DNA from 4 places in the Microbulbifer sp. MCCC 1A16149 genome. Region 3 is predicted to be linked to each of the others. Evidence: predicted binding sites of a transcription regulator. Region 3 holds the regulator's gene; each other region holds the start of a gene.
The links. The regulator LexA, encoded in region 3, represses DNA repair genes until DNA is damaged. The targets are predictions, from matches to a motif close to ACTGTNTNTANANACAGT.
Positions count from the first base shown of each region.

Region 1: the regulator LexA is predicted to act here: its motif matches at 970-987, upstream of ACONT6_RS17870 (VRR-NUC domain-containing protein).
Region 2: the regulator LexA is predicted to act here: its motif matches at 852-869, upstream of recA (recombinase RecA).
Region 4: the regulator LexA is predicted to act here: its motif matches at 1,238-1,255, upstream of uvrD (DNA helicase II).

Region 1 is NZ_CP185959.1:4,318,170-4,320,373, forward strand. It holds gene ACONT6_RS17870 (VRR-NUC domain-containing protein) at 1-913, opposite strand, end outside; gene ACONT6_RS17875 (vWA domain-containing protein) at 1,106-2,204, shown strand, end outside.
Region 2 is NZ_CP185959.1:2,791,159-2,793,362, reverse strand. It holds gene ACONT6_RS11830 (MaoC/PaaZ C-terminal domain-containing protein) at 1-188, shown strand, start outside; gene ACONT6_RS11825 (CinA family protein) at 274-786, shown strand; gene recA (recombinase RecA) at 924-1,955, shown strand; gene ACONT6_RS11815 (regulatory protein RecX) at 1,997-2,204, shown strand, end outside.
Region 3 is NZ_CP185959.1:2,185,933-2,188,136, reverse strand. It holds gene ACONT6_RS09280 (DUF6586 family protein) at 1-119, shown strand, start outside; gene ACONT6_RS09275 (hypothetical protein) at 293-547, shown strand; gene lexA (transcriptional repressor LexA) at 676-1,284, opposite strand; gene ACONT6_RS09265 (TIGR00730 family Rossman fold protein) at 1,531-2,172, shown strand.
Region 4 is NZ_CP185959.1:4,119,753-4,121,956, forward strand. It holds gene uvrD (DNA helicase II) at 1-1,206, opposite strand, end outside; gene hexR (transcriptional regulator HexR) at 1,483-2,204, shown strand, end outside.

The DNA of each region.
Region 1 (2,204 bases), 2.1 Mb from region 3:
GGCCCAGCTCGGTGTCACCGCGGCTCACTGCGATCCGGGCCCTGCGTTCCCGCGCCGGCGGACGGCTGCACTGACGGTACAGCGCGTCGGCCTCGCTTAAGGCATCGAGTCGCTCCAGCTGCCGCGCCAGGGTCAGGCGCAACCGGTCGAGACGCCGATGCAGGGTACTGTCGCCGTCGATACCGGCGGGGAGTCGCGCCGCCAGCGCATTAATGGCGTCAGCATCCGCGGCCAGCGCGAACTCGGCCTCGGCCACACAGTCGTAATAACGCAGGTGCTGCTCGATCTGCTCGCGATTCCGGAACGGCAGTTGTTCCCGTTCCAGCGGGTAACTTTCATAGCGGTAAAGTCCCAGGTCCCGCAGCACATAGTCGGTCAGATCCTGGTTCAGGTTGCCGAAAAACAGCAGCTTGAAGGTCTCGAAGTGCTCTGCCGCCTGTACTGCCAGCAGTGGTTCGTTTTCCACCAGGGCACGCTGTATGGGCGAAGCCTCCTGCGCGAGCAGCGCCTGTTCCACGGCCGGGCGTTTCAGGGATTTGGGCAGGGGTTCTGGACTGCTGGCCAGCAGTTCGTTCTTGCTGAACAGTGGCAGGATTTCTTCCAGTGCCAGAGACGGGTTGTGCTGCAGCAGGCCGCTCGCCACCAGTTGTTCCACCGCGGCGCTCAGATCGCTGATTTCTGCGTAGTTCAGTTTGTATTGCCGGAACAGCGCGCCGGCACTGGAGGGCACCCCCTTGCGCGACAGCAGTCGCACATACAGGCGCTGGCTGTCGGTCGCCAGGGAACGAAACTGACCGAAGAAGCGCCTTTCGCTGGCCGACAACAGGTTTTCATAGCGCGCCACCACAAAGTCCACCAGTGCGCGGAAGTTGCTGAGGTAGTAATCCGGAGCCAGTTCGACGGGATCGGCCATGGGGAATTCAAGTATCTGGGGGTGAGCTCATGCGGTGGGCAGCGTCGCTGCCCAATGCTGTATGGTTATACAGGAACGTAGAAGTGCAAACAAACCTGAGCGCGACTGCAGGGCCATTGAAAGTGGCAAAAGCTGATTGGTGCTGCAAAACTCTTTTTAACGCCAATAACAATAACGTATAGAGGGACCTATATGACTCGCCATTCCCAACTTTCCAATCTTCTCCTTGCTGCGCTGGTTACCGCACTGGTGGGCTGCTCTTCCTCCGATGAGCCGCAGGATGAAGATACTGCAGAGCAGTCGAAGACGTATGTGATTCAGGAGATTCAGGTCGACTCAGGGGAGAGCGCTGATATCCTGCCCATGGCGCGCATGCGTCGCCCCCAGCTGGAAATACAGCCAGCATCGGCGTTGGCACTAGCGCCGCCACAAGTGGTACCCATTACGCCGGAAGGTTCTGGCGAGAAATATCAGGATCTGGAACCCCGCCAGGTAAAACTGGTGCGTGAGGATCCGGTCTCGACCTTTGCCCTGGATGTGGACACCGGCGGTTATAGCAATGTGCGCCGCTTCCTCAACAACGGACAGTTGCCACCCAAGGATGCGGTGCGTCTCGAGGAGCTGGTCAATTACTTCAACTACGACTTCGCGGGCGCGGATAGTAAACCGACACCCGCCAGCGATGATGACTTCGCCGTGCACTTCGATCTCTCCCGTGCGCCCTGGGACGCAGAGCGCACGCTGTTTTCCATCGGCGTGAAGGCGCGCGAGTTACCGATGGACGAGGTGCCGCCGGTCAATCTGGTCTTCCTGATCGACACTTCCGGTTCCATGTCCCAGGCGAACAAGCTGCCGCTACTGCAACAGGCCTACCGTCTACTGGCCAAGCAGCTGCGCGCCGAGGACTCGGTGAGTATCGTCACCTATGCCGGCAGCGCCGGGCTGGTGCTGGAGCCGACCTCCGGCGATCAGAAAACCAAAATCCTGCAGGCCATCGACCGGCTCCAGGCCGGTGGCTCGACCAACGGTGCCGGCGGTATAGAGCTGGCCTATGCGGTTGCGCAACAGGCGTTCAAGAAGAACGGGGTCAACCGCATCCTGTTGGCCACCGATGGCGACTTCAATGTGGGCATCAGCGATGTGGAAACCCTCAAACAGCGTATCGAGCGCGGGCGTAAAAGCGGTGTGCAGTTCAGCGCACTGGGCTTCGGCATGGGCAATTACCGCGAGGAAATGGTCGAGCAGCTGACCAATGTGGGTGACGGCAGCTACGCGTATATCGATACCATTT
Region 2 (2,204 bases), 610 kb from region 3:
TGGAGGCGACCGCCCCAGCCGATCCTCTGTTTGACCGGTTTCGCTTCGGTGTCGAGTTTAAAAAGCCGGTGCTGCTGCCTTCGCAGGTCTCCCTGCTGCACACCCGGGATGACGATTTGCTGAGGTTCAGTCTCACCGGTGGGGACAGCCGGCGCGCGCATCTCTGTGGGCGGATTGAGGCCATCTAGCCTGTCATTTACTGTTTGCGTAAACTCGGGGCCAGCCCTGATCCGTCGGGGGTGTTGATCTGGCGATGGTGAGGAAGGAGTGAGTGTGGATTCTGAAACCCGGCAATTGGCAGCCAGCCTGGGGCGCGCGCTTCAGAGCCTCGGTTGGAAGGTGACTGCGGCCGAGTCATGTACCGGTGGCGCCGTCGCCGCGGCCATCACCTCCGTGGCCGGGTCATCCGCCTGGTTCGAGGGCTCGGTGGTGTCCTATGCAGATCGTATCAAACGGGACTTTCTCAGTGTTGATCAGAAAGATCTGGAGGAGCTCGGTGCGGTCAGCGAGTCGGTGGTACGGCAGATGGCAGTGGGCGTGTTCAACCGCCTGGATGCAAATCTGGCGGTGGCGGTGAGCGGTATCGCCGGGCCCGATGGCGGCAGTGAGGAAAAACCGGTAGGCACCGTCTGGATCGCCTGGGCCCATGGCGAGGGCCAGGAGCCGGTCAAGGTGGATGCTCGCTGTATGCATTTCACCGGCAGTCGCGCGGAAATCCAGGCGCAGACCGTAGTCGCGGCGCTGCAGGGCATGCTGGATATTGCCGAGTCTCACCGCACCAGCTGATTCCCGCTATCAATGAATTCTGGCACCGGAAAGCAATTCCCGCTGCCGACCATCAATTCCGGATTACTGGTTGCTTATACAGTAATTTTTCTCTAAGCTCCCTCCCATAACCAATCTTCAAGTACACGGGAAGGGTCATGGATTCCAACAAAGACAAGGCTTTACAGGCGGCGCTGTCACAGATCGAGCGTCAGTTCGGCAAGGGCACCGTCATGCGCATGGGGGATAAAGAGCGCGTGCGTATCCCCGCGATTTCCACCGGCTCCCTCGGCCTGGACGTGGCGCTCGGCATTGGCGGCCTGCCTCGCGGTCGTATTGTTGAGATCTACGGCCCGGAATCCTCCGGTAAAACCACCCTGACCCTGCAGGTCATTGCGGAAGCTCAGCGTAAGGGCGGCACCTGTGCCTTTGTGGATGCGGAGCACGCTCTGGACCCGATTTACGCAGAGAAGCTTGGTGTCAACGTTGACGAGCTGATCGTATCCCAGCCGGATACCGGTGAGCAGGCTCTGGAAGTGGCCGATATGCTGGTGCGCTCCGGTGCTGTCGATGTACTGGTTGTGGACTCCGTTGCCGCGCTGACCCCGCGTGCTGAGATCGAAGGCGAAATGGGCGACTCCCACGTCGGCCTGCAGGCGCGACTGATGTCCCAGGCACTGCGTAAGCTCACCGGTAATATCAAGAATACCAACACCCTGTGCGTGTTCATTAACCAGATCCGTATGAAGATCGGTGTGATGTTTGGTTCCCCGGAAACCACCACTGGCGGTAACGCACTGAAGTTTTACTCCTCAGTACGCCTGGATATCCGCCGTATCGGCTCGGTAAAAGAGGGCGACGAAGTCGTCGGTAACGAGACGCGGGTGAAGGTGGTCAAGAACAAGGTGGCCCCGCCATTCAAGCAGACCGAATTCCAGATCATGTACGGTGAGGGGATTAACCTGCTGGGCGAGATCGTCGATTACGGCGTGAAGATGGGCCTGGTGGACAAGGCCGGTGCCTGGTACAGCTACAAGGGCGACAAGATCGGCCAGGGCAAGGCCAATGCAGTCAAGTTCCTCAAGGAAAATACCGATATCCGCAACGATATCGAATCCCAGCTGCGCGCCCAGCTTCTGGGTGACGTGGTCGCCGCACCGGCGGAAGAAGTGGAAGCCGCGGAAGACTGATTTTGTCTTTTCCCCAAGATACTGTCGGCGGCGGGGCAAACTTGCCGCCGACAGATTCCCTCGAGGAACCCCCATCCCCTGTCGAAGCCTTCCAGGCACTGTTCAGTAGTGCATTGGAATTGCTGTCCCGTCGTGAACATTCCTGTCAGGAATTGCGCCAGAAACTTGCTGCCAAGCATCCGCACGCGGATTTTGATGCAGTACTGCAGCGCCTGCAGGAGCTCAATTATCAGTCAGATCAGCGTTTTA
Region 3 (2,204 bases):
CTGTGCGTCAGCTGGATACTCGGGCGCCCGAAGCTCTGAATCGGGATTCCCTCGGGAAGTGGCTTCGCGCCCTGAATGAGCTGATCCTGCGTCAGCGCGCCCACGGTCAGGAGTGGTAACTCCCGCCATCAACGGCCCGGTTGAGGTTCAAGCCTGGGCGGCCCCGCCCACTGATTAATCATTTGCCGCTGTGTTACACTGGCTTCAAATCACGCCGAGCCCGATACCCGGTCGCGCTCTCGGTTATGTGGGCGGCCGGTGTGAGGTAATTGAGAAGTAATTGGAGAAATGAATGTCTTCTGAGACCTACGAAATCATCGAGTTGTCCAATGGTGATGTAGCGCTGCGACGCGCTGGTCACAAGGAGGACCCGCTGGTGCGTATCCATTTCTCTGAGGAGAGTCTCGAGTTTCTGCGCGAACATAAGATTGCCATTGCGCGGGCCATGCTCGAGGCCGGCATCGAGGCGGTACAGGATATCAACGAGCTGGAGCCGGAACCCTTCGAAGAAGAGGAAGTGGATATTACCGAGCACACCATCCACTGAGGCGGTCTGTCGGTTTCCGGGAGGTGCGGGGTAGTGGATGCCAGCACTTTGGCCAGACATAAAAAAACAGGGCAATCGCCCTGTTTTTTTATGTCTGCGTTTTACTGTTTATGGCGAATCATTTGCCATTACAGGGGGTTCTGGCGAATAACGCCAACAGCCAGTCCCTCAATCGCGAAGTTTCTGTCGCGCATGTCTACCTCAATAACGTTGAAGTCCTCGTTCTCTGGCAGCAGCTGTACGGTTGCCTGATTTCCGCGGCGCTTGAAGCGTTTCACCGTCACTTCATCTTCGATACGCGCAACCACGATCTGACCGTTGCGGATGTTCTCTGTGCGCTGCACGGCCAGCAGGTCACCGTCGAGGATACCGGCGTCTTTCATGCTCATTCCGTGTACCCGCAGCAGGTAATCCGCGGGAGGGTGGAAGAACTCTGCCGGAATCTCGCAGTACTCCTCGATATTCTCCTCCGCCAGGATCGGATTACCGGCGGCTACCCGGCCGACAATCGGCAGGCCGCTGTGGTAGTCGGGAATACGAATTCCGCGCGAGGCGCCGGCAACCATCTCGATGGCCCCTTTGCGCGCGAGTGCCTTGAGGTGCTCTTCCGCAGCATTGGGGGAGCGGAAGCCCAGTTCCTGGGCAATTTCAGCCCGGGTTGGTGGGTAACCGGTATCGTCCAGGTAACTTTTGATTAACTCCAGTACCTGTGCCTGGCGGGCGGTGAGATTTGTCATGGGCGCGTTCCTGTTGTTTCCGGAGTTATTCCCGGCATCTGTTCCTGGAGTCCGGTGTCTGTATTTATATACAGTTGCTGTGATTATATACAGATTTGGCGGGTGCGCAATCTTCCCGGGGCGGCGCCTGATTACTGCTAGACTTGGATGGCCCTGAGGCGTTTTATATCTGCAGTTCCAGGCCGCAGGCCTCAATGCTTAGATTAAGTCCTACAGGGCTGCGAATAGTGATAATGGAGAAGGCATATGCTGGATGCAAAAATGCCGGAAGCGTGGCGCGTGCTGCGCATTCAATCGGAACTCGTCGACGGTATCGAACGCCTGATTACCCTCAAAGGCGCGGTGACGGTTTTTGGCAGCGCAAGGTTTCCCGAAGACACGCATGAGTATCAGCAGGCCATGCGTCTTGGTGAGCTGTTGGCGAGTGAGGGTATCCCCGTGATTACCGGCGGAGGTCCCGGAATTATGGAAGCGTGCAATCGCGGCGCTTTCACCCAGTCCGGTGCTTCTATCGGCCTCAATATAGAATTGCCGTTCGAGCAGACCCCAAATCCCTATCTGGATATCAGCCTGAACTTTCGCTATTTCTTCGTGCGCAAGTTTATTTTCGTCAAGCACGCGGTGGGCTTTATCGCTATGCCGGGTGGTTACGGTACGCTCGATGAATTATTCGAAGCGTTAACCCTGGTGCAGACACAGAAAGTCCGACGTTTTCCCATTGTGCTGGTAGGGAAACAGTACTGGTCGGGCCTGGTAAATTGGATGGTGGACACGCAGCTTGCCCGGAATTGCATCGATGAGAGCGATCTCGAATTGTTCAAACTGGTGGACACCGTCGACGAGGCTGCAGAAATTATTGTTGAGTATATTCGCCGGCGCGAAGATTGAGGGGGGCAAACGAAACCATTTCCGAGCTTGTG
Region 4 (2,204 bases), 1.9 Mb from region 3:
GTGGCGGTTAGTGATCAGGCGCATATAGGACAGCGCGTTCTTGATCTCCATGCGCTCATAGAACCGCTGGCCACCGTAGATGCGGTAGGGCACCTGCTCGCGCAGCAGTCCTTCTTCCAGCACCCGCGACTGGGCGTTGGAGCGATACAGGATGGCGATGCTGTCACGACGGTTGCCGTCGCGCACCCAGTCCTGGATACGCTCGACAATAAAGCGCGCCTCGTCCTGTTCGTTGTAGGCGGAGTAGAGCGAGATAGGCTCGCCCTTGTCACCCTCGGTCCAAAGTTCCTTGCCGAGACGGCCGGAGTTGTGCGCGATGACCGCGTTGGCGGCGTTGAGGATGGTGCTGGTGGAGCGGTAGTTCTGCTCAAGGCGCACCGTCTGAACACCTTTCAGGTCGGCCTCGAAGTGCTGGATATTCTCGATCTTGGCACCGCGCCAGCCGTAAATGGACTGATCGTCGTCTCCCACCGCGGTGATACAGCACTGATCGCCGGCCAGCAGGCGCAGCCAGGCGTATTGAATAGTGTTGGTATCCTGGAACTCGTCCACCAGAATGAACGGGAAGCGGCGGCGATAGTGGGCGAGAATGCTGTCGTTATTCAGCAGCAACTCGTGTGCGCGCAATAGCAGCTCGCCGAAATCCACAACACCAGCGCGCTGACAGGCCTCTTCATAGCTGCTGTAGATCCGCACCATGGTCTGCAGCCAGGGATCGCCGGTCAGCTGGATATACTGCGGGCGTATGCCCTCATCCTTCTGTGCGCCGATCCACCACTGAGTCTCGCGCGGGGACCACTTCTTGTCGTCCAACCCCAGTTCGTTCTGCACCCGCTTGATCAGGCGCAGCTGGTCGTCGCTGTCGAGGATCTGGAAGTTCTGCGGCAGCTTTGCTTCCTGCCAGTGGGCGCGCAGCAAGCGGTGGGCGAGACCGTGGAAAGTGCCCACCCACATGCCGAAGGTATTCACCCCCAGCAGTTCCTCGATGCGGCCGCGCATCTCGCGCGCGGCCTTGTTGGTGAAGGTCACTGCCATAATGGAGTAGGGCGATGCCCCCTCCACCTGCATCAGCCAGGCGATACGGTGCACCAGCACACGGGTCTTGCCCGAGCCGGCGCCAGCCAGAACCAGTTGATTGCCCGGCGGCGCCGCGACGGCTTCGCGCTGGGGGTCGTTGAGGGGGTCTAAGAGTTCAGATACGTCCATGGGGGCGGATTGTATCAGGGGTTTTGGGATAACTGGGTATATAAACAGGGTTTTGTGGTGCGCCCGAATAAGGTTCAGTGGCGGGCCTATGCGGGACCTTCCGCGAGAGGGACCTCGCGGAAGAGCCCCAGGGATGGGTTGAGGGGGGGCGCCTAGCTCGTGTCCCGCATAGGCCCACCGGTATCACTACCGCCACCAACTCCAAAACAAGCCAAGGCTCGCCAGCACCCCGCCATGCCGCTAAACTGCACAGCTTGAACCATAGAAGGTAGTGTCGTGAAGCCAGCGGAAGTCACGCAGCGGATCAGCGAACAGCTGAGCGCCATGCGGAAATCGGAGCGCAAGGTCGCCGAATACATCCTCGCCAATCCCGGCGAAATCATTCATATGCGGATAGTGGATCTCGCCACCGAAGCCCAAGTGAGTGAACCCACTGTGGTGCGCTTCTGCCGTGCCGTCGGCTGCTCCGGCTTCCAGGAATTCAAGCTCAACCTCGCGCAGCAGCTGGCCTCCAGCCCCAGCTTCGGCCAGATCGCGGTTACCGAAACCGACACCATCGCCGAATACAAACGCAAGGTCTTCGACTCCACCGTCGACACCCTGCTCAACGTGCGCGACAAGATCGACGGGCGCGCGCTGGAAGCCGCCGTCGCCGCCATCGCCGCCTCCAAGCGGGTGGAATTCTTCGGTTTCGGCGCCTCCGGAGCCGTCGCCGCCGACGCCCAGCACAAATTTTTCCGCCTGCAGATGGCCACCGCCGCCCATTCCGACCACCACATGCAGAGCATGTCCGCCATGAGCATGAAGCCTGGTGACGTGGTGGTCGCCATCTCCCAGAGCGGCCGTACCTCCTCCCTGTTGCGCTCCATGGACATGGCCAAACAGCAGGGCGCCACCGTTATCGGCCTCGGTCCCAGTGGCTCACCCATGACCCGCCAGGCCAGTATCCCCCTGGAAGTGGACGTGGAGGAAGATATCGAACTCTACACCCCACTTTC